Regions from separate parts of the Streptomyces sp. NPDC001781 genome, predicted to be linked through region 2. Evidence: riboswitches for the same ligand, from Rfam matches in the RefSeq annotation. Region 2 holds a riboswitch; the other holds the start of a gene.
The links. A riboswitch is a leader RNA that binds a small molecule or an ion and turns the genes downstream of it on or off. The one in region 2 is predicted to bind glycine.

Region 1: it holds a riboswitch for glycine, as region 2 does, so the genes downstream of both, gcvP (aminomethyl-transferring glycine dehydrogenase) here and gcvT (glycine cleavage system aminomethyltransferase GcvT) in region 2, are expected to answer to the same signal.

The regions. Positions count from the first base shown of each region.
Region 1 is NZ_JBSFFI010000054.1:1,528-13,490, forward strand. Features, by position in the region: gene ACWCV3_RS28080 (sugar phosphate nucleotidyltransferase) at 1-1,893, shown strand, start outside; gene ACWCV3_RS28085 (DUF881 domain-containing protein) at 1,994-2,917, shown strand; gene ACWCV3_RS28090 (small basic family protein) at 2,914-3,246, shown strand; gene ACWCV3_RS28095 (DUF881 domain-containing protein) at 3,252-4,127, shown strand; gene ACWCV3_RS28100 (FHA domain-containing protein) at 4,210-5,082, shown strand; gene ftsR (transcriptional regulator FtsR) at 5,127-5,864, shown strand; gene ACWCV3_RS28110 (bifunctional nuclease family protein) at 5,962-6,435, shown strand; gene ACWCV3_RS28115 (MerR family transcriptional regulator) at 6,699-7,382, shown strand; gene ACWCV3_RS28120 (DNA polymerase IV) at 7,459-8,826, shown strand; gene ACWCV3_RS28125 (PRC-barrel domain-containing protein) at 8,839-9,213, opposite strand; glycine riboswitch at 9,333-9,427, shown strand; gene gcvP (aminomethyl-transferring glycine dehydrogenase) at 9,603-11,963, shown strand, end outside.
Region 2 is NZ_JBSFFI010000031.1:37,758-49,720, forward strand. Features, by position in the region: gene ACWCV3_RS24285 (ABC transporter permease) at 1-901, opposite strand, end outside; gene ACWCV3_RS24290 (ABC transporter substrate-binding protein) at 974-2,719, opposite strand; gene ACWCV3_RS24295 (ABC transporter permease) at 2,775-3,773, opposite strand; gene ACWCV3_RS24300 (enhanced serine sensitivity protein SseB C-terminal domain-containing protein) at 4,165-4,890, opposite strand; gene ACWCV3_RS24305 (enhanced serine sensitivity protein SseB) at 5,010-5,801, opposite strand; gene ACWCV3_RS24310 (AAA family ATPase) at 5,864-6,529, opposite strand; glycine riboswitch at 6,710-6,798, shown strand; glycine riboswitch at 6,799-6,917, shown strand; gene gcvT (glycine cleavage system aminomethyltransferase GcvT) at 6,960-8,078, shown strand; gene gcvH (glycine cleavage system protein GcvH) at 8,199-8,576, shown strand; gene glyA (serine hydroxymethyltransferase) at 8,592-9,860, shown strand; gene ACWCV3_RS24330 (L-serine ammonia-lyase) at 9,965-11,332, shown strand; gene ACWCV3_RS24335 (flavin reductase family protein) at 11,379-11,963, shown strand, end outside.

The DNA of each region.
Region 1 (11,963 bases), on a different contig from region 2:
AAGGAAGGCAAGCCCATCTACGGCTACATCGCCGAGGGCTACTGGGAGGACGTCGGCACCCACGAGAGCTACGTGAAGGCCCAGGCCGACGTTCTCGAGGGCAAGGTCGACGTCGACATCGACGGTTTCGAGATCTCGCCCGGAGTCTGGGTCGCCGAGGGTGCAGAGGTGCACCCCGACGCGGTGCTGCGCGGGCCCCTCTACATCGGTGACTACGCCAAGGTCGAGGCCGGGGCGGAGATTCGCGAGCACTCCGTCATCGGCTCCAACGTGGTCGTCAAGAGCGGTGCCTTCCTGCACAAGGCCGTCGTCGCCGACAACGTGTACGTCGGCCAGCAGAGCAATCTCCGCGGTTGTGTGGTCGGCAAGAACACCGACATCATGCGGGCCGCGCGGATCGAGGACGGCGCGGTCATCGGTGACGAGTGCCTGATCGGCGAGGAGTCGATCATCCAGGGCAACGTCCGGGTGTACCCGTTCAAGACCATCGAGGCGGGCGCCTTCGTCAACGAGTCGGTCATCTGGGAGTCCAGGGGCCAGGCGCACCTCTTCGGGGCGCGCGGCGTCAGCGGCATCCTGAACGTCGAGATCACGCCGGAGCTGGCCGTACGGCTCGCCGGCGCGTACGCCACCACGCTGAAGAAGGGGACCACGGTCACCACGGCCCGTGACCACTCCCGAGGCGCCCGTGCGCTCAAGCGCGCGGTGATCTCGGCTCTCCAGGCGAGCGCGATCGACGTGCGCGACCTGGAGAACGTGCCGCTGCCGGTGGCACGGCAGCAGACCGCGCGCGGCAGCTCCGGCGGCATCATGATCCGGACCTCGCCGGGCGTGCCGGACTCCGTGGACATCATGTTCTTCGACGCCAAGGGCGCGGACCTCTCTCAGGGCAGCCAGCGCAAGCTGGACCGGGTGTTCGCGCGCCAGGAGTACCGGCGCGCCTTCCCAGGCGAGATCGGTGACCTCCACTTCCCGTCCAGCGTCTACGACTCCTACACCGGGTCGCTGCTGCGGAACGTGGACACCAGCGGGGTCGCCGAGTCCGGGCTGAAGGTCGTCGTCGACGCCTCCAACGGCAGCGCCGGTCTGGTGCTGCCCAGCCTGCTCGGCAAGCTCGGCGTGGACTCGCTGACCATCAACCCCGGTCTGGACGAGTCCCGGCCCACCGAGACCGAGGAGATGCGCCGAAAGGGCCTGCGGCGGCTCGGGGAGATCGTGGCGTCCTCCGGGGCGGCCTTCGGTGTGCGGTTCGACCCCGTCGGCGAGCGACTGTCGCTCGTGGACGAGAAGGGCAGCATCATCGAGGACGACCGGGCGCTGCTGGTGATGCTCGACCTGGTCGCCGCCGAGCGGCGCAGCGGCCGGGTGGCCCTGCCGGTGACCACCACCCGGATCGCGGAACAGGTGGCCGCGTACCACGGCACCCAGGTGGAGTGGACGACCACCTCGCCGGACGACCTCACGCGGGTCGGCGGCGAGGAGGAGACCATCTTCGGCGGTGACGGCAAGGGCGGCTTCATCGTCCCGGAGTTCAGCAGCGTCTACGACGGTACGGCGGCGTTCGTGCGTCTGATCGGGCTGGTGGCGCGGACGCAGCTCACGCTCAGCCAGATCGACGCCCGGATTCCGCGGGCCCACGTCCTCAAGCGGGACCTGGCGACGCCGTGGGCGGTCAAGGGCCTGGTCATGCGCAGCGTGGTCGAGGCGGCCGGCGACCGGTCCGTGGACACCACGGACGGCGTGCGGGTGGTGGAGAGCGATGGCCGCTGGGTGATGGTCCTGCCCGACCCGGCCGAGGCGGTCACGCATCTCTGGGCGGAGGGCCCGGACGACGCCTCCGCGCAGGCACTGCTCGACGAGTGGTCGGCCGTGGTGGACAGCGCCGGCCGCTGATCCCACCGGGCTCCCGACCTGCCGGACAGTGTCCCCGCCGGGGGTGCTGTCCGGCAGGTGCGTGGGGCTCGTTCGAAGACACCACTCGAGGCATGCGACGATGTGCGGCATGCCGCAGCAACCCCCCGTTCGGAGCAGCCCCGCGCGGCCGAGGCGCCCGGACGCCTCCATGTCGTTGATCACCAACGTGATGGACCACAGTCTCGACGACGGGTACGCCGAGGCGGCGGCGCGCCGGAAGTCCCTCGGTGAGGGTGGTCTGCCGAAGACCCTCCGCGCCAAGCTGGGGCTCGCGGGCGGGCTCGTGCTGGCGGCCCTGGTGGTGACGGTCGGCGCGTCGCAGGCACATGTCGCGGCACCGGTGGTGGCCAAGGAGCGCCAGGAGTTGATCGACCGCATCGACCGGGAGACCGCGGCCGCCGACAAGCTGGAGAGCGGGGTCGACCGGCTCCGCGAGGATGTCGGCGCACGGCAGCGGGCGGCGCTGCGGCAGACCGGGGGCGGCCAGGCGGACGTCGTGAGTCTGCTGTCCGGCGCCACCGCCGTGCACGGGCCCGGTGTGAAGCTCGTGGTGAACGACGCCAAGGAGGCGAGCTCCGGGGGAGACGGCACGAACCCCCGGGAGTCCGCCGGCTTCTCCGACACCGGGCGGGTGCGTGACCGGGACATGCAGCGCGTGGTCAACGGGCTGTGGGCGTCCGGCGCGGAGGCGGTGTCCATCAACGGGCAGCGGCTGACCGCCCTGTCCGCGATCCGCGCCGCGGGTGACGCGATACTGGTCGACAACAGGCCGCTGGTACCGCCGTACACGGTGCTGGCGGTGGGGGACGGGCAGAAGCTGAGCACCGCGTTCCAGAACAGCGCCGACGGGCTGTATCTGCACGCGCTCCAGGACAACTTCGGCATCCGTACCGCCATCTCCGCGGAGGGTGACGTACGGTTGCCCGCCGCGCCGAGTGTGATCGTACGAACAGCACAGCCGAGCGCCGAGCAGGCCGAGAAGACTGAGAAGGGCACATCGTGATCGCCGTACTGGGCCTCGTCGTGGGAGTGGTGGCCGGACTGTTGGTCCGTCCCGAGGTTCCGGCGGTGGTCGAGCCGTATCTGCCCATCGCCGTCGTGGCGGCTCTGGACGCCGTGTTCGGCGGGCTGCGGGCGATGCTCGACGGCATCTTCGACGACAAGGTGTTCGTGGTGTCGTTCCTGTCCAATGTCGTCGTGGCCGCGCTGATCGTGTTCCTGGGCGACGAACTGGGTGTGGGCGCGCAGTTGTCCACCGGCGTCGTCGTGGTCCTGGGCATCCGGATCTTCTCCAACGCGGCGGCGATCCGGCGCCACGTCTTCCGGGCGTGAGCGGGATGGGCGACCAGGAGGAGCGGCCGGAGAACGGGCTGCGCAAGGAACTTCCCGCCGAACTGCCGCCGCGGGCCCCCGGCCCCCGGCCGGACCCGGCGCCGGCGTCCGGACCGGCCACGGCCGCACCGGCGTCGGAACACGCGGCCCAGCCGCAGCTCACCGGGCGCCAGCGGCTGATCGACGGTCTCTGGCCGCCCCGGCTGACGCGCGCCCAACTCATCGTGGCGCTGCTGCTGTTCGGGCTCGGTTTCGGGCTGGCCGTGCAGGTGGCCTCCAACAGTGACGGCGACAGCGCGCTGCGCGGAGCACGCCAGGAGGACCTGGTCCGCATCCTCGATGAACTGGACGACCGTACTCAGCGTCTGGAGGACGAGAAGCAGGGACTGGAGAAGCAGCGTCAGGAGTTGCAGAGCAGCTCCGACCAGGCGGCGGAGGCGCGCAGGCAGACCGCCGAGAAGGAGCGCCAGCTCGGCATACTCGCGGGAACCGTGGGCGCCACCGGTCCCGGCATCACCATGACCGTCCAGGACGCGAAGGGAGCTGTCGAGTCCGACATGCTGCTCGACGCGATCCAGGAGCTGCGCGCGGCCGGTGCCGAGGCGATAGAGGTCAACGATGTGCGCGTGGTGGCGAACACCTATTTCTCGGACACCGGCGGTAGCGTCGCGGTCGACGGGAACAAGATCAACGCTCCGTATCGTTTCAGGGTCATCGGCAAGCCGCAGGACCTCGAACCGGCGTTGAACATCCCTGGAGGCGTGGTGCAGAGCTTGGAGAAGGAGCAGGCCACGGTGAGTGTGGAGCGCTCGGACAAGATCGTCGTGGATGCCTTGCGGCAGGCGAAGCTGCCTGACTACGCTCGGTCGTCCTCGCGGTGAACCCGCGGTGCATGGGCGGCGACGGGCGGGGGCATGAGGTTGCGGGGGGTCGCCGCACCGAAGGGGTGGTGCGTGGTGGAAACTGTCGGGTGGATACGGACGTTGTGAAGATGTCCGGATCGGTCGGTGTAGGCATTCTGGGTTCGTCCTGCCCCACGGGCGGGTCTGTTTCGGTCAAGGGGAATCGCCCGTGAAGTTGTTTGGGAAGTTGTTCGGCAAGAGCGCGCGAGAGGGCAACGAGAACGCGACGGCCCGTCATCGCGCACAGCCCGACGAGGAAGGACAGCGCCCGCTGTTCCGGGACCAGGTGGCTGGTCCGGGTGGTGGGACTTCCGGGGGACAGGGCGCGGCGTCCGTTGACCCTGGCCAGGGCGGCGGCATAGGTTTCGGACAACCGTCGCGGCAGGAGGCTCCGTCCATGTCGGCCCTGGTGTGTACGAGGTGCGGGAACCGCAACGCGGAGAACGCCCGTTTCTGCTCCAACTGCGGCGCGCCCCTGCGTCCCGGTGTGGCGCCGGAGCGTGCGTCGGAGACCACGTCCACGATCTCCATCTCGGGCATCGAGGCGTACGACTCGGAGGTCACCGGTCAGACGGCGATGCCGATGCTGTCTCCCGAGGCGCAGGCGGCGGTCGACGCGCTGCCGGTCGGCTCGGCGCTGCTGGTGGTCCGCCGGGGTCCGAACTCCGGCAGCCGCTTCCTCCTGGACAGCGATCTGACCACGGCGGGGCGTCACCCGCAGAGCGACATCTTCCTGGACGACGTGACGGTCTCCCGCAGCCATGTGGAGTTCCGCCGCTCGCCCGACGGTTCCTTCACGGTGGCCGACGTCGGCAGCCTCAACGGCACCTACGTCAACCGCGAGCGGATCGACCAGGTGGCGCTGGCCAACGGTGACGAGGTGCAGATCGGCAAGTACCGGCTGGTCTTCTACGCGAGCCGGCAAGGAGTCTGACCCACCCCAGGACGCCCGTCCCGGGGGAACCCCAGGGAAGGTCCATGCTTCAAACACCGAGCGGCGGTGCCGGAAGCGGTACCGCCGCCAGGGACAGTGGGCTGATGAGTATCGGCACGGTGCTGAACGCGCTGCGCGAGGAGTTCCCCGAAGTAACCGTCTCCAAGATCCGCTTCCTGGAGTCGGAGGGGCTCATCGAGCCGCAGCGGACCCCCTCGGGGTACCGCAAGTTCAGCCCCCGTGACGTGGAGCGCCTCGGCCATGTCCTCAGGATGCAGCGGGACCACTATCTGCCGCTCAAGGTGATCCGGGAGCACCTGGACGCCATGGAGCGCGGCGAGGCCGCCGTGCTGCCCGTGCTCGGCCGCCAGCGCAGCGGCGACGACGAGTCGGAGGAGACCGAGTGGTCCACGGTCGCCCGGATCGGCCGGGACGAACTGCTGGCGGCGGCCGGGATCGACCAGGCCGAACTGAGCGAGTGGGAGTCGTACGGGCTCCTCGCCCCTCTGGCGGACGGCGTGTACGACGCCGAGGCCGTCACCGTGGCCTCACTGGTGGCCGAACTGGGCCGCTTCGGCATCGAACCCCGCCACCTGCGGGTGATGAAGGCAGCCGCCGAGCGCGAGGCGGGGCTGGTCGACCAGGTCGTCGCCCCGTTGAAGCGGCACCGCAATCCGCAGACCAGGACGCTCGCCGAGGCCCGTACCAAGGAGCTGGCGGCCCTCACCATGAAGCTGCACTCGGCGCTCGTGAAGGCGGCGCTCGGGGTGCGGCTGCCCTGACGGCCGGTGTGTCCCGACCCGCTCGGCTTGCGCCGGATCGCCCACCTGTTCCCGGCCCGACTACCCAAACGTCCCGAGCACGGCCTAGGGTTGCTGTGTGAACGAGCTCGATGTCGTAGGTGTCCGGGTCGAAATGCCCTCCAACCAACCGATCGTGCTCCTGCGCGAAGTGGGAGGCGACCGCTACCTCCCCATCTGGATCGGGCCCGGGGAGGCGACCGCGATCGCTTTCGCCCAGCAGGGCATGGCTCCCGCGCGTCCGCTGACGCACGACCTGTTCAAGGACGTGCTGGAGGCGGTCGGCCAGGAGCTGACCGAAGTACGCATCACCGATCTGCGGGAAGGCGTCTTCTACGCGGAGCTGGTGTTCGCCAGCGGGGTCGAGGTGAGCGCGCGGCCGTCCGACGCCATAGCGCTCGCCCTGCGCACCGGCACGCCGATCTACGGCAGTGACGGGGTGCTGGACGACGCGGGCATCGCCATCCCGGACGAGCAGGAGGACGAGGTGGAGAAGTTCCGCGAGTTCCTCGACCAGATCTCGCCCGAGGACTTCGGGACCAGCAGCCAGTGAGGCCGGGAGCCGGCCGGTGGACCAGGGGTCCGTCCGGCCGGCTCGTGGCGCGCTGTGACGCTCGCGCGAGGGGGCACATGCCAACGTCCCGTGAGGGCGTCCTACGGCCCTCCGCGAGGGCATTCGGCTAGCCTTTCCCCGCGGTGGGACACGAGAAACCACTCTCAGGGTGATTGTCACTCGGCGTGCCGAGTGTGGCGATCGTTGACGCGCCCCTGGTGACTGCCTACCGTCGACAAGGCAGGTCAAGGACGGAGGTCGGCGTGAGGATGAGCGGCGACGGTACGGCTGGGGGTGCCCCCGGACACGGTTTCGGGGACAACGGCCCGTACCCTCCCCCGAGCGCGCGGTTTCGGCCGGGCGGGGGGCACCCACAGCTCGACGGCGCGGCCGATCACGCTCCGCAGCGGCCTACGGTGGTGCCTGACGGTGAAGGGGCGGCGGCCATGACGTCCGAGGAGATCGGATACCGCGGTCCCACGGCCTGTGCGGCCGCCGGGATCACCTACCGACAGCTCGACTACTGGGCCCGCACGGGACTGGTCGAGCCCAGTGTGCGGCCCGCGCACGGCTCGGGCACCCAGCGGCTGTACAGCTTCCGCGACGTGGTCGTACTGAAGATCGTCAAGCGGTTCCTGGACACCGGTGTCTCGCTCCAGAACATCCGCTCGGCCGTGCAGCACCTCAGGGAGCGCGGGTTTCGCGACCTGGAGCGCATGACCCTGATGAGCGACGGCGCCATGGTCTACGAGTGCACCTCCCCGGACGAGGTCCACGCCCTGCTCCAGGGCGGCCAGGGCATTTTCGGAATCGCCGTCGGTGTGGTCTGGCGGGACGTGGAGAGCGCCCTCTCGCAGCTCCACGGCGAGCGTGTCGACACCGGCGAGACGCTGATCGGGCACAACCCGGCCGACGAACTGGCGCGCCGGCGCAACCGCGCCGTCTGAGACCCCCGGGCACCGTTTTCCACAGGGCGTCCCCGTGCGGGGACCGTTGTCAGTGGCATGGTGCAGCATCGGACCTGTGAGAAACGCGCCCACCATCCTCCATCTCGACATGGACGCCTTCTTCGCCTCGGTGGAGCAGGCGTCCAAGCCGAGCCTGCGCGGGAAGGCCGTCGTGGTGGGCGGTATCGGACCGCGGGGCGTGGTGGCCACCGCGTCGTACGAGGCACGGGTGTTCGGGGTGCACTCGGCGATGCCCACCGCGCAGGCCCGGCGGCTCGCGCCGAACGCCGCGTACCTGACGCCGCGCTTCGCGCTCTACCGGTCGATCAGCGACCAGGTGATGGCGCTTCTGCGGCAGCTGTCCCCGCTGGTGGAACCGCTGAGCCTGGACGAGGCGTTCGTGGACCTCGAGGCCGGTGACGCCGCCTGGGACGAGGCGTCGGCGCGGGAGGCCGGAGCCCGGCTGCGCGCCGACATCCGGGCGGTGACCGGGCTGACCGGATCAGTGGGGCTCGCCGCCTCCAAGATGCTGGCCAAGATCGCCTCGGAGCGGGCCAAGCCCGACGGCCTGGTCCTCATCGAACCGGGCACCGAGCGCGCCCTGCTGTCCCCGATGCCGGTGCGCACGCTGCCCGGCGTGGGTCCCGCCACCGGTGACCACTTGCGGCGCGCCGGTATCACCACGGTGCTGGAGCTGTCCGAGGCAGGAGAGGACGAACTGGTCCGGCTCCTCGGCAAGGCCCACGGACACGCGCTGTACGCGATGGCGCTGGCCCGCGACGACCGGCCGGTGGTGGCCGAGCGCGAGGCCAAGTCGGTGTCGGTGGAGGACACCTACGCCGTCGACATCCACGACCGGCCGCGTATCGGCCTGGAGGTCCGCCGTCTCGCCGACCGGTGCGTACGGCGGCTGCGCGGCGCCGGACTCTCCGGGCGGACCATCGTGCTCAAGGTGCGGCGGTACGACTTCTCCACCCTGACGCGCTCCGAGACGCTGCGCGGGCCCACGGACGACCCCTCGGTCATCCGGGAGGCGGCCGCGCGGCTGCTGGACTGTGTCGACACCACCGGCGGGGTACGGCTGCTCGGCGTCGGCGTGTCCGGGCTCGCCGACTACACGCAGGAGGACCTGTTCGCACAGGCGGCGGGTGAACCGGCCGAGGAGACACCACTGGAGAGCGCACCCGAATCCGGCCCGGAGAGACCCGGGCCCGCCGCACCGGAGTGGCGGGCGGGCCAGGACGTGCGGCACGAGGAGTACGGGCACGGGTGGGTGCAGGGCAGCGGCCTCGGGCGGGTCACCGTGCGTTTCGAGACCCCGCTCTCCGCTCCGGGCCGGGTGCGGACGTTCCGGTCCGACGAGGCCGGCCTGGAAGCGGCCGACCCCCTCCCGCTGGTGGCCCCGGTGGAGGCGGCTGCGGAGGGGGAGATGGACGGCGGATGAGAGGGGAGGGGGTCAGGCTTCCTCGGCGCCGGCGACCCTGCCGAAGTCACGGTCCGCAGTGGGCCGGGCGGCGGAGCCGACGTCGAGTCCGTAGTGGTGGTAGAGCTGGAGTTCCTGCTCGGGGGAGAGGTGACGGCCCACGCCGAAGTCGGGGGCGTCCTTGATGAGGGCCCGTTCGAAGGGGACGCGCAGCGCGCCGTCGACCAGTTCGCTGGGTTCCAGCGGGACGAACGCGTCGCGGGAGAAGAGTCCGGTGCGCACCGCCGCCCACTCCGGGACGCCGGTCGCGTCGTCGAGGTACACCTCGTCTATGGTGCCGATCCTGGTGCCGGTGCGGTCGAACGCCTTGCGGCCGATCAGGCTGCGCGGATCGATGTCGGTCTGCACGATCCCTCTCCCTCCACATGGTCGCAACTCATCCGTAAGCACTACAAAAGAGCAGAATCAGCCGGGCGGCCACTCGAACGTTGTGCCCAGGACCCCGCTGGTAGGCTGAAGTCGGCTGCTGACCCCGTGCGGGAGAGTCCTCCGAGCAGTTCGGAGGCGCCGAAGGAGCAACTCCTCCCCGGAATCTCTCAGGCACCCGTACCGCACGGACGAGGTCACTCTGGAAAGCAGGGCGGGCGCCACGGCTCCCGCTCTCACCGACGGTGCAAGCCGGGGTTCGCAAGTACCCCGGTGAAGCTCTCAGGTACGAGATGACAGAGGGGGAGGCCGGTGGGCACCCGAGCCGTGGTGCCCCTCGCAGGTCGCGCCAGACCAGGAGGCCTCCGCACATGACCGCCCCTCGCATTCCGCTCGCCGAGCTCGAAGCGGGCATCCCCTTCGAGCAGCGCCACATCGGCCCCGACCACGAGGCGCGGGCCAAGATGCTCGCGCAGGTCGGCTACGGCTCCCTCGACGAGCTGACCGCCGCCGCGGTGCCGGACGTGATCAAGAACGCCGACGCGCTCGACCTCCCCGGTGCCCGCACCGAGGCCGAGGTCATCGCCGAGCTGCGCGGTCTCGCCGACCACAACCAGGTCCTCGGCTCCATGATCGGCCTGGGCTACTACGGCACCTTCACGCCGCCTGTCATCCTGCGCAACGTCATGGAGAACCCCGCCTGGTACACGGCCTACACGCCGTACCAGCCGGAGATCTCCCAGGGCCGCCTGGAGGCCCTGCTGAACTTCCAGACCATGGTCGCGGACCTCACCGGGCTGCCCACCTCCGGTGCCTCCCTGCTGGACGAGGGCACCGCCGCCGCCGAGGCGATGGCGCTGTCCCGGCGCATGGGCAAGAACAAGAAGGGCCTCTTCCTGGTCGACGCGGACACCCTGCCGCAGACCATCGCCGTCATCGAGACCCGCGCAGAGCCGGCCGGTGTCGAGGTCGTCGTCGCCGACCTGAGCGACGGCATCCCCGCCGACATCGCCGCCCGCGACATCACCGGCGTCCTGCTCCAGTACCCCGGCGCCTCCGGTGCCGTACGCGATCTCAAGCCGGTCGTCGAGCAGGCGCACGGGCTGGGCGCCCTCGTCACCGTCGCCGCCGACCTGCTCGCGCTCACCCTGCTCACCTCGCCCGGTGAGCTGGGCGCGGACATCGCCATCGGCACCACCCAGCGCTTCGGCGTCCCCATGGGCTTCGGCGGCCCCCACGCCGGCTACATGGCCGTGCACGAGAAGTTCGCCCGCAGCCTGCCCGGCCGCCTGGTCGGCGTGTCCGTCGACGCCGACGGGCACCGCGCCTACCGTCTCGCGCTCCAGACCCGCGAGCAGCACATCCGCCGGGAGAAGGCCACCAGCAACATCTGCACTGCGCAGGTGCTGCTCGCCGTCATGGCCGGCATGTACGCCGTCTACCACGGCCCCGACGGCCTGCGGACCATCGCCCGCCGCACCCACCGCTACGCCACGATCCTCGCCGGGGGCCTGCGCGCCGGCGGTGTCGAGATCGTGCACGGCGCCTACTTCGACACCCTCACCGCGCGCGTGCCCGGCCGGGCCGCCGAGGTGGTCGCCGCCGCCCGAGAGGGCGGTGTCAACCTGCGCATCGTCGACGCCGACCACGCCTCCCTGGCCTGCGACGAGACCACCAACCGCGCTCAGCTGGAGGCCGTCTTCGCCGCCTTCGGCGTCGACGGCGACATCGAGGCGCTCGACGCGGCGGCCGAGGACACGCTGCCCGAGGTGCTGCTGCGCACCGACGACTACCTCGCCCACCCGGTCTTCCACGAGCACCGCTCGGAGACGGCCATGCTGCGCTACCTGCGCAAGCTGTCCGACCGCGACTACGCGCTCGACCGGGGCATGATCCCGCTCGGCTCCTGCACCATGAAGCTGAACGCGACCACCGAGATGGAGCCGGTCACCTGGCCCGAGTTCGGGGCGCTGCACCCCTTCGCCCCCGCCGAGCAGGCCGAGGGCTACCTCACCCTCATCCGTGAGCTGGAGGACCGGCTCGCCGAGGTCACCGGGTACGACAAGGTCTCCCTCCAGCCCAACGCCGGGTCCCAGGGTGAGCTGGCCGGACTGCTCGCCGTACGCGCCTACCACCGGGCCAACGGCGACGCGCAGCGCACCGTCTGCCTCATCCCGTCCTCCGCGCACGGCACCAACGCGGCGAGCGCGGTGATGGCCGGGATGAAGGTCGTCGTCGTCAAGACCGCCGGGGACGGCGAGATCGACGTCGAGGACCTGCGCGCCAAGATCGAGCAGCACCGCGACGAGCTGTCCGTGCTGATGATCACCTACCCGTCGACGCACGGCGTCTTCGAGGAGCACGTCGCCGACATCTGCGCCCAGGTGCACGACGCGGGCGGCCAGGTCTACGTGGACGGCGCCAACCTCAACGCCCTGGTCGGCCTCGCCAAGCCGGGCCACTTCGGCGGCGACGTCTCCCACCTGAACCTGCACAAGACGTTCTGCATCCCGCACGGCGGCGGCGGCCCCGGCGTCGGCCCGGTCGGGGTGCGCGCCCACCTGGCGCCGTACCTGCCCAACCACCCGATGCAGCCCGCGGCCGGTCCCGAGACGGGCGTCGGCCCCATCTCGGCGGCTCCCTGGGGCAGCGCGGGCATCCTGCCCATCTCCTGGGCGTACGTCCGCCTGATGGGCGGCGAGGGTCTCAAGCGCGCCACCCAGGTGGCCGTG
Region 2 (11,963 bases):
GAAGGTCGTTGTCGGTGATGCCCTGCACCGCGTACTGGCCGATACCGGGCAGCGAGAACACCGACTCCGTGATCACCGCGCCGCCGAGCAGCAGACCGATGTCCATGCCGAAGACCGTGATGATCGGGGTGAGGGCGGCCCGCAGTCCGTGCCGGACCACGACCCGCTTCTCCCGCAGGCCCTTGGCGCGGGCGGTGCGGATGAAGTCCTCGTTCATCGTCTCCAGCATGCCCGACCGGGTCAGGCGCGCATAGATGGCCGAGTACAGCAGCGCCAGCGAACACCAGGCCGGGAACAGGGTGTTGGCCCACTGACCGGGGTTCTCGGTGAACGGGACGTAGGTGCTGCCGAAGATCGGCCACTGGTACACGAAGAGCAGGATCGCGAGGTTGCCCGTGAAGAACATGGGCAGCGAGACGCCGGCCAGCGCCACACCCATGAAGGTGCGGTCGAGGAAGGAGCGGGGCTTCAGCGCCGAGATGACACCGGCGATCACACCCGAGACCAGCCACAGCACCGCGGCGCCCAGCGCCAGCGAGAGGGTGATCGGAAGGCGGGAGGTCAGCTCCGGCCACACCGCCTGGTGGTTCTTGAAGGAGTAACCGAAGCACGGCGCGTCACAGTGCACCGTCGTCGGGCCGAGGTCGTAGGTCGCGCCGGACACGATCCCCTTGATGAAATGCCAGTACTGCGCGTAGATCGGCTGATCCAGACCGAGGTTGTGCTTGACCGCGGCGATGTCCGCCTTCGAGGGGCTCTTGCCGATGTACTGCTGCGCCAGCTGGTCCGCTGTCTGGCCGGCCAGCCGTGGCAGCAGGAAGAAGATGGCGAAGGTGACCGCGGAGACGACCAGCAGCAGGATCACTGCCGCGAACGTCCGGCGGAGGATGTACGAGATCACGGGGATCGGCGCTGGTGCCCGCGGGTCGGGGGACCCGCGGGCACCAATGCCTTCACCTGCCTTCCGGGGCTGCTACTTCTGGGTGGAGCCGATGTTGAGGTAGTCGTACTGACCGCTGAAGGCAGCCGTGGAGACCAGGTTGGTGTAGTTGGCCGGGCGGGCCAGCAGGACCTTGAAGTAGGTCAGCGGGACGATGACCGCGTCATCCATGGTCTTCTTGTCGATCTGCGCGTACAACGCGTTGCGGTCGGACTCGCCCTGGGTCGCGATGGACTTGCCCAGCAGCTTGTTGACGTCCTTGTTGTCGTACTGCGACAGGTTCGTGTTGCCGGACTGGCTGATCGCCTTGCCGTTCAGGATCTGCTGGAGGAAGCCGTAGCCGGAGGGCCAGTCGGCACCCCACTGCATCATCTCCAGGCCGATGTTCTGCTTCTCGGTGAACTTCGGCACGCCCGCGTAGTCGGTGAAGTACTTGCCCGACGGGTACTGCTTGAGGGTGGCGTCGATGCCGACCTTCTTCAGCGAGTTGATGATCGCCGTGGCGGCGTCGATCTCCGGCTGACGGTCGGAACGCGCCGAGATGTTGGTCGAGATGGTCGACTTGCCGCAGGCCTTGAGCTGCTCCTTGGCCTTCGCCACGTCGCCCTTGTTGCCGGCGGTGGCGTAGGTGTCGGCCTTCTTGTAGCCCGTGATGTCGGGCGGCAGGACGGTGGAGGCGATCTCACCGCGGATCGGGCCGCCCTCGGCGGTCTGCACCGAGACCTTGTCGATCGCGTACTGCACGGCCTTGCGGCACTCGACCTTGTCGAACGGCTTCACCTTGGTGTTGATCGCCAGGTAGACGAGACGGCCACCGTAGGTGTTGTCCGTGCCGGCCTTCTTGTTCTGGTCGGCGAGGACCTGGGCCTGGGTCGAGGACTGGACACCAGCGCCGGCCAGGTCGATCGCGTTGCCCGCCAGGACGTCCTTGTCGATCGTCTCGGCGTTGACCTTCAGCTTGACGACGATCTTGTCCGGGAGCTGCTTGCGCAGCGCGTCGTTCTTCGCGTCCCAGTTCTTGTTGCGGACGAGGACGGCCTGCTTGCCGTCGTCGTAGCTCTGGAACTGGTAGGAGCCCGAGGAGACGATGTTCTTGACGTAGTCGACGCCGTTGTCCTTGGCCTTCGGCACCGGCGCGGTCTGCGGCGCGGCGACCAGGTAGTCGAACTCCTGGAACGCCTGCTTCAGGTGGAAGACGATCGTGGTGTCGTCCGGCGTGGCGATGGAGGACAGGCCCTTGTCGCTCTTGTCCTTGTAGGGGCCCTTGTACTTGTCACCGCCGGCCAGGAGCTGCTGGAAGTAGTTCGGGCCGAGGGAGAGCACGTCACGCGCGAAGTTGGAGCGCTCGACGGCGTACTTGACGTCCTTCGACGTGATCGGCGTGCCGTCCTGGTACTTCAGGCCCGCACGCAGCTTGTACGTCCAGGTCTTGCCGCCGTCGCTCGGGGTGCCCTTGCCGGCCGCGAGGTCGGGGACCAGGGTGTTGCCCTTCTCGCCCGGCGCGGGCTGGAAGGTCATGAGGGGGCGGGCCCACAGCCGGCTGAGGTTGTACATGTACGCGTAGTACGTGTTGCCGGGGTCGAAGGAGTCCGGGACGTCGGTCAGCTCGTAGGTGACCGTCCCGCCCTTCTTGTCCGAGGCGTTGACGACACCCTTGGTCGCGGCGTTGGCCCCGGCCGACTTGGCGTCGTTCTTGTTGTCATCGGCCTTGCTGCAGCCTGCAACGAGCAGACTCGCGGAGCCAATGGCCGCTATCGCGGCCAGCGCTGACCTTCGCATGATGGGCGCTTTCCCCTTCACTGTCGGAAATCTGGTGGACTCGTCGCGGCAGACGTCAGCGGCTGCGCGGGTCGAGAGCATCGCGGAGACCGTCGCCCAGCAGGTTGAACGCCAGGACGGTCAGGAAGATGGCGAGACCGGGAACGATCATGTACTGCGGATCGACCTGGTAGAAGTTCACCGCGTCGCGGAGCATGCCGCCCCAGGAGGCCTGCGGGGGCTGGATGCCGACGCCGAGGAAGCTCAGGGACGCCTCGAAGAGGATGTTGGTCGGGATCAGCAGCGTCGAGTAGACGATGATCGGGCCGACCAGGTTCGGCATCAACTCGCGGAAGAGGATGTACGGGCCCTTGGCGCCCATGCCGCGCGAGGCGTCGACGAACTCGCGCTCGCGGAGGGCGAGGGTCTGGCCGCGCACGATCCGGCCCAGGTAGGGCCAGTTGAAGAAGCCGATGACGAAGATCAGCACGCTCAGGTGGAGCGGCAGGCCGGTGAGGCCGAACGCGCCGCCCTGGAGGGTGGCCGAGATCGCGATGGCGAAGAGGAGCAGGGGGAAGGCGAGGAAGGTGTCCATCAGCCGGCTGATGACCGAGTCGACCCGGCCGCCGTAGTAGCCGGCGACCACACCGAGGATCGCGCCGATCACGTTGGACAGGATGGTGGCGCCGAAGGCGACCACCAGCGACACCCAGGATCCCTCGAGGATGCGGGTGGCGGTGTCACGGCCGAACTTCGGGTCCACGCCCAGCGGGTGGTCGAGGCTCATGCCACCCCAAGCGCCCTTGGGCAGCGAGGTGTTGGGGTCGATCAGGTCCTGGTTGAACGCGTTGGGGTCGAGCCCGAAGGCGGCCTGGATCGGCCGGGCGAGCACCGCCATCAGGACCAGGAGGATGACGATGACACCTCCGGCGACGGCCGCCTTGTCCTTCTTGAAACGGGACCAGGCGATCTGCCCGAGAGAACGACCCTCGATCCGTCCCTTGCCGGCGCCGTCGAGCACAGCCTCGGGCTGTACCTCGGCTTCGGCTCCGGTGGTCTCGATCGGTGCGGTCACAGTGACCTGACCCCTCTCGCCGGTGGTGACCGGCCTGTGCCTGCCGCTGATCGCGGCTTTGTCGCTTTGCCTCGATCACGAAGTCTTCACTTCGTGCTCTGAACCGGGAGTCTTCAACCTGGTCGCGATCACCCGCCAGAGCTGACCGCGAAAGTATGCGCAACTGTGATGCGTTCCAGCGGATTCCGTTATCCGATCCGCGGGTAACTATTATCGAATAGTGGCCAGTTGGGGCACACCGGCCATTCGGCGCGGATGGGTTCGTAGCAGCGCCCGTCTACGCGGGCGGAGGCGCCGTGGACACCCGCGGGCGCCCATGAGTCGTCACATTTGCTTCACACGCGTTGTGTTGCTCCGTGGCCGTCGCGAACACGCTGGCCAGGAGCGGGGATCAGTACGCCCCGCCCACCGGAGCCACCGCGCCGTGGGCCTCGCGGTCGTAGAACGGGCGGGAGTTGGCGCGCATCCAGAGGACGACGGGGTCGAAGTCGTCGGTCATGGCGACCGTGGAGACCGGCAGGCCCTCGGGCACCGCGCCGACCGACTGCTGCATCATCGCGCGGACGGAGTCCACCGCGGCCGGGGTCGACTCGTACACGTCCAGGCCGAGGGCGAGGTAGGGGGCGCCCAGAGCCGGCTGGACCCAGGCGCGGCGCAGGGAGCGCAGGGCCGGGGTGCGGTGGGCGTTCTGCGCGAGCAGGGCGTAGAACTGCGGTACCTCGATGGCTGGTTCGGACAGCCGCAGCGGGCCGGCCGGCTGGCGGTCCAGGCCGGTGGCGATGCGGCGCAGGTCGAGCCAGGGGACACCGACGCCGCCGCCGGGGGCGTGCGGGTTGAGCCAGAGGCCGTAGTGCTCCGGGTAGAGGGTGCGGGCGACGTCGAGGCTGTCGACCACCTCGTAGGACCGGCTCCAGCCGCTGGCGGAGAGCTCCTGGGCGGAGGTCACGCAGGGGGCGTAGCCGAAGCCGCCGACCTGCATATTCCCGTACTGCGCGTCCGGGGAGCCGGACTGGCCGTGCCACAGGAGCATCCAGACCTGGCCGGACGAAGGGGTGGCGAGGGCGCGCAGCAGTGCCTCGTAGGCGTCGTAGCGTCCGGGAGTGACCTGGCGCAGCATGCGCTCGACGCTGCCGCTTGGGCTCGCGCTCACCTGTCCTACCGCCCCTTCATTGCAAGTTCCCCGCGTGTGGGGACAGCTTAAGCGCCACCGGCGCGGGCCCCGCGAGCCTCGGGGCCTCAGTTGCCGAACTGGTAGAAGGGGCGCACGTTCATCCGCAGCCAGTCGGCCACCGGGTCCTGGGTGGCGTCCAGCAGGACCAGGTTGACGGGCCAGGGGGCCGGGGCGCGGCCGAGGGCCCTGCCGAGGGCGTCCAGCGGGACGGCCCGCGCGTCACCCTCCCAGTGGGCGAGTTCGACGCCGACGAAGAGCACCGGGTCGGCGTTCTCGATGACGGCGAGGCAGCGCCGGGCGCTGAGGACCACGCCGGTCGCGGCGAACTCGGCGGAGGCGCCGGCGAGGAAGTCCACCGGGTCCTCCTGCCAGTCGGGCTCGAAGAGCCGCACCCGGCCGCCGGAGGCCGGACCGTCCAGCGGGGTGCCCCCGGCCCGGCACAGCGCGGCCACCGCGTCCGGCGGCAGCGGGAGCCCGACCACGCCACCGGGGTTGATGACGACGCCCGCCTGCGGCGGCAGTCCGCGCGCGAACTCCACGGCGGGGGCGACGGTGTGCGGGAGGTGCCCGCCGGGCGACTGCCGGAACTGCTCCTCGGAGCTGAACACCGGGACGTACACCTGGCCGTCGATCTCGACGGTGGGCAGGTCGAGCGGACCGCTGTGCGGGCCGCCGCCGTTGGGCAGGGGTATCCAGACGAAGCTTCGGGCCAGCACCTCGATGAGACGGGCGGCGGCCGCGGGTATGCCGAGCGAGGCGGAGAGGACCTCCTCCAGTTCGTTGCCGGGCCAACCGCCGTGCGGGTGGGGGTGTGCCTGTGCCGGGAGGTCCGCGGGAAGGTCCGCCGGGAAGTCCATGTGCCTACCGCCTGCTGGGAGTCATGCTGTGGTGCAGAAGGCTATCCGGTGCGGCCGCGCGCTCACGCGGCGAACTCGATCCGCCGCAGGCCGTCCGCCGAGGCGCGGTCCAGCAGGACGACCGAGCCGCAGCCGGCGGGACTCCCGCCGCGCGCCACGGCGTCCAGCAGGCGGGCGGTGGTGCCGCGGTGACGGCGGAAGGCGTACCGGGAGACGCCCCGGCCGCGCTCGCGCTGGCCGCGCCGGGCGGTGTCGGCGGACACGTCGAGCAGGATCAGGTGCAGGGTGCCGCCTCTGCGGCGCGCCTCGCGGGCGAGCCAGCAGCGCACCCAGGGCTGGGTGCCGCAGTCGTGCACCACGACGCCCTCGCCGGAGGCCAGCGCGCGGCGCAGCCCGGCGTAGTGGGCGAGGCGGACCAGTGGGCGGTAGAGCGCGTAGGGCAGCGCGGCGGGCAGACGGGCGGCCCAGCGGTCGCGGGCGTCCTGGGAGTCGACGCGGCGGCCGGGGACCGTACGGCGCATCAGGGTGGACTTGCCGCTGCCGGGCAGGCCGGTGACGACGGCGAGGTCGCGCGGGCCGAAGCGGAGGGTGCGGGGGCCGCCGCCGGGGCGGTCGCGCAGGTCGCGGACGGCCGGCGCGGGGCGCTCCGCCCCTTCCCGGGCCCTCGCGCCGAGCCGCTGCCGCACCGGGATGCCGGTGGTCGTGGCGTACACCGTGCTCCTGTTCACCGTGATCGTCCCTCCCCCAGTGGGCTCGGGTCGTCCCTGCCCAGCCCGTGTAAAGAGAAGGTAATGCGCGCGGTGCCCGGACGGGTCCCGGAACGGCTACGGGCATGTCACAGCCGGTGGCCCCTTCAGGGCCGGGCGCCGCCGTGCGATGATGTGCCCGCCAACTGCATACCGGCCGTTTGAATCCGCGCGGGAGAGTCCCCATCCGGGGCGCCGAAGGAGCAAGTCCCTCCCTTGAATCTCTCAGGCACCGTTACCGCGCGGGCGAGGCACATCTGAAAAGCGGGCCGCTGTCGTGGTGGCCCCACCCAAGGTGCAAGTCAGTGACGCCCCCCGCCGGGGGAGGGTCATGGCGAACCTCTCAGGTTCCGATGACAGATGGGGAGGAACGTTCCTCGCCCCATCCCCCGTTGCCCCTGGGAGACGACCGATGAGTAGCACCGAACTCCGTCATACCGCGCTCGACGCCGTGCACCGCTCGCTCGGCGCGACGATGACCGACTTCGCCGGCTGGGACATGCCCCTGCGCTACGGCTCCGAGCGCGACGAGCACCTGGCGGTGCGCACCCGGGCCGGGCTGTTCGACCTCTCGCACATGGGCGAGATCACGGTGACCGGCCCCGGGGCGGCGGCGCTGCTGAACCACGCCCTCGTCGGCGACCTCGCCTCGGTCGGCGTGGGCCGCGCCCGCTACACCATGATCTGCCGCGCCGACGGCGGCATCCTGGACGACCTGATCGTCTACCGGCTCGCCGAGCACGAGTACATGGTCGTGGCCAACGCCTCCAACGCCCAGGTCGTGCTGGACGCGCTGACCGAGCGCGCGGCCGGCTTCGACGCCGAGGTCCGCGACGACCGCGACGCCTACGCGCTGCTCGCCGTGCAGGGCCCGGAGTCCCCCGGCATCCTCAAGGCCGTCACCGACGCCGACCTCGACGGCCTGAAGTACTACGCCGGGCTGCCCGGCACCGTCGCGGGCGTCCCCGCGCTGATCGCCCGTACCGGCTACACCGGCGAGGACGGCTTCGAGCTGTTCGTGAAGCCCGAGCACGCGCCGCAGCTCTGGGAGGCGCTGATGGAGGCCGGCGCCGGCGCCGGCCTGGTGCCCTGCGGGCTGTCCTGCCGGGACACCCTGCGCCTGGAGGCGGGCATGCCGCTGTACGGGCACGAGCTGACCACCGGGCTGACCCCCTTCGACGCCGGTCTCGGCCGCGTGGTGAAGTTCGGCAAGGAGGGCGACTTCGTCGGCCGCGAGGCACTGGCGAAGGCCGCCGAGCGCGCCGAGGCACAGCCGCCGCGCGTGCTGGTCGGCCTCGTCGCCGAGGGCCGCCGGGTGCCGCGTGCCGGGTACGCCGTCGTCGCGGACGGCAAGGTGATCGGCGAGGTCACCTCGGGCGCCCCCTCCCCCACCCTCGGCAAGCCGCTGGCCATCGCCTACGTCGACGCCGCGCACGCCGCCCCCGGCAGCGCGGGGGTGGGCGTGGACATCCGGGGCACCCACGAGCCGTACGAGGTCGTGGCGCTGCCCTTCTACAAGCGCGCCAAGTAGACACTGGCCCCGGGTCCGGCCGGTCTCCGGCGTGACCCTGCGCACATTTCACCCGCTCTTCAGCGGTTCGAGCCCTTTTCCCCCGACGAGCACGTCCTCGCGTACAGGAGAATTCAGGTCATGAGCAACCCGCAGCAGTTGAGCTACAGCAAGGAGCACGAGTGGCTGTCGGCCGCCGAGGGCGGCGCGTCGACGGTCGGCATCACCGAGCACGCGGCCAACGCGCTCGGCGATGTGGTCTTCGTGCAGCTTCCCGAGGTCGGCGACGAGGTCACCGCGGGCGAGTCGTGCGGCGAGCTGGAGTCCACCAAGTCGGTCTCCGAGCTGTACTCGCCCGTCTCCGGTGAGATCACCGAGGTCAACCAGGACGTCGTGGACGACCCGTCGCTGGTGAACTCCGAGCCCTTCCAGGGCGGCTGGCTGTTCAAGGTGCGCGTCGCGGAGCAGCCCGCCGACCTGCTGACCGCCGACGAGTACACCGCCTACACCGCCGGCTGAGGAGCCAGAAGCCGTATGACTGACGTCCTGAACACGCCCCTGCACGAGCTGGACCCGGAGATCGCCGCCGCGGTCGACGCCGAGCTGCGCCGCCAGCAGTCGACCCTGGAGATGATCGCCTCCGAGAACTTCGCACCGCTCGCGGTGATGGAGGCGCAGGGGTCGGTCCTGACCAACAAGTACGCCGAGGGCTATCCGGGCCGCCGCTACTACGGCGGCTGCGAGCATGTCGACGTGGCCGAGCAGATCGCCATCGACCGGGTGAAGGAGCTGTTCGGCGCCGAGTACGCCAACGTCCAGCCGCACTCGGGGGCCTCCGCGAACCAGGCGGCGCTGTTCGCGCTGGCCCAGCCCGGCGACACCATCCTCGGGCTCGACCTGGCGCACGGCGGCCACCTCACCCACGGGATGCGGCTGAACTTCTCCGGCAAGCAGTTCAACGTGGTCGCCTACCACGTGGACGGCGACACCGGCCTGGTCGACATGGCCGAGGTGGAGCGCCTCGCCAAGGAGCACCGCCCGAAGGTGATCATCGCCGGCTGGTCGGCCTACCCCCGGCAGCTCGACTTCGCCGAGTTCCGCAGGATCGCGGACGAGGCCGGGGCGTACCTGTGGGTGGACATGGCGCACTTCGCCGGTCTGGTCGCGGCGGGGCTGCACCCGAACCCGGTCGAGCACGCGGACGTGGTGACCTCCACCACGCACAAGACGCTCGGCGGCCCGCGCGGCGGCATCATCCTGGCCAGGAAGGACTTCGCCAAGAAGCTGAACTCCTCGGTCTTCCCCGGTTTCCAGGGCGGCCCGCTGGAGCACGTGATCGCCGCCAAGGCGGTCTCCTTCAAGGTCGCGGCCTCGGCGGAATTCGCGGAGCGTCAGCGTCGTACGGTGGAGGGTGCCCGCATCCTGGCCGAGCGGCTGACCGCGCCGGACGCCCGCGAGGCCGGGGTGAACGTGCTCTCCGGCGGCACGGACGTGCACCTGATCCTGGTGGACCTGCGTGAGTCGGAGCTGGACGGACAGCAGGCCGAGGACCGTCTGCACGAGGTCGGCATCACGGTCAACCGCAACGCGGTCCCGAACGACCCGCGCCCGCCGATGGTCACCTCGGGCCTGAGGATCGGCACGCCCGCCCTCGCCACCCGCGGCTTCACCGCCGAGGACTTCACCGAGGTCGCGGACGTGATCGCGGAGACGCTGAAGCCGTCCTACGACGCTTCAGCGCTCGCGGCCCGGGTGCGGGTGCTGGCGGATAAGCACCCGCTGTATCCGGCGCTGGGCGAGTAGTACCCCGTATTCCGTGGTCCGGGTGCCCCGCCCACTGCCGGTGGGCGGGGCACCCGTGCTGTGTCCGCATAACTTTTTGTACCTGTTCGTATTGAGGAGTCACCGTGGCCGTCTCGGTCTTCGACCTGTTCTCGATCGGCATCGGCCCGTCCAGCTCCCACACGGTCGGCCCGATGCGCGCGGCGCGCATGTTCGCCCGCCGGCTGCGCAACGAGGGAGTGCTGGACGCCGTCGCCGCCGTCCGCTGCGAGCTGTACGGCTCGCTCGGCGCCACCGGCCACGGTCACGGCACCCCCAAGGCGGTGCTGCTGGGCCTGGAGGGCGCCTCCCCGCGCACGGTGGATGTGGAGGGCGCCGACGACCGGGTGGAGGCGATCCGCAAGGCGGGCCGGCTCAGCCTGCTGGGCGAGCACGAGATCGCCTTCTCCTTCGACGACGACCTCGTCCTGCACCGCCGCGAGACCCTGCCCTACCACGCCAACGGCATGACCCTCTGGGCGTACGACGCCTCGGGCCGGGAGCTGCTGACCAAGACGTACTACTCGGTCGGCGGCGGGTTCGTCGTGGACGAGGAGGCGGTCGGCGCCGACCGGATCAAGCTGGACGACACGGTGCTGAAGTACCCCTTCCGCACCGGTGACGAGCTGCTGCGGCTCACCAGGGAGACCGGTCTGTCGATCTCCGCGCTGATGCTGGAGAACGAGCGGGCCTGGCGCACCGAGGAGGAGATCCGGGCGGGCCTGCTGGAGATCTGGCGGGTGATGCGCGAGTGCGTGGCCCGCGGCATGTCCCGCGAGGGCATCCTGCCGGGCGGCCTGAGGGTCCGCCGCCGCGCCGCCGTCTCCGCCCGCCAGCTCCGCGCCGAGGGCAACGCGCTCGCGCACGCCATGGAGTGGATCACCCTCTACGCGATGGCGGTGAACGAGGAGAACGCGGCGGGCGGCCGGGTCGTGACCGCGCCCACCAACGGCGCGGCCGGCATCATCCCGGCGGTCCTGCACTACTACATGGACTTCGTGCCCGGCGCGGACGAGGAGGGCGTGGTCCGCTTCCTGCTGGCGGCCGGCGCGATCGGCATGCTCTTCAAGGAGAACGCCTCCATCTCCGGCGCCGAGGTCGGCTGCCAGGGCGAGGTGGGCTCCGCCTGCTCGATGGCGGCGGGCGCGCTCGCCGAGGTGCTGGGCGGCTCCCCCGAGCAGGTGGAGAACGCGGCCGAGATCGGCATGGAGCACAACCTGGGCCTGACCTGCGACCCGGTCGGCGGCCTCGTCCAGATCCCGTGCATCGAACGCAACGGCATGGCCTCGGTGAAGGCGGTCACCGCCGCGAAAATGGCGATGCGCGGCGACGGCTCCCACAAGGTCTCCCTCGACAAGGTCATCAAGACCATGAAGGAGACGGGCGCGGACATGAGCGTCAAGTACAAGGAGACGGCGCGGGGCGGGCTGGCGGTGAACATCATCGAGTGCTGAGGGGCGCCTGGTGTGCGGGGCCGGAGGGGGCTGAATACTGGGGATCATGCGCACCGACTTCGATCCCTCGGCCATGGCCCCGCACGCGTTCTACCGGCTCCTCACCTCGGTGGTGGTTCCGCGCCCGATCGCGTGGGTCTCCACGGTCCCGAAGGACCACCCGGACCGGCCGAACCTCGCTCCGCACTCGTTCTTCTCGGTCTCCTGTGTGCAGCCGCCGATCGTGCAGTTCACCTCGGTGACCCGCAAGGACTCGCTGCGGAACGTGGAGGAGACCGGGGAGTTCGTGGTCAACCTCGCGCCGGAGGGGCTGTTCAGGGAGATCAACGACACCGGGACGGACTTCCCGTCCGACGTCAGCGAGTTCGGCGCGGTGGGACTGGAACCCGAGCCCTCGCTGCGGGTGAGGCCGCCCCGGGTCGCGGCGTCCCCGGCGGCGCTGGAGTGCGAGCTGCACAGCCTGCTCACGCTGGGCGACTCCACGGTGGTGTTCGGGCGGGTGGTCCACGCGGTGGTCAGCGAGGAGGCGCTCGCCGACGACGGGCTGCCGGACATCGGGCGGCTGCGCCCCCTGTCCCGGCTGGGCCGCGACGAGTGGGGGACGCTCGGCGAGGTGCTGGACAAGCCCCGC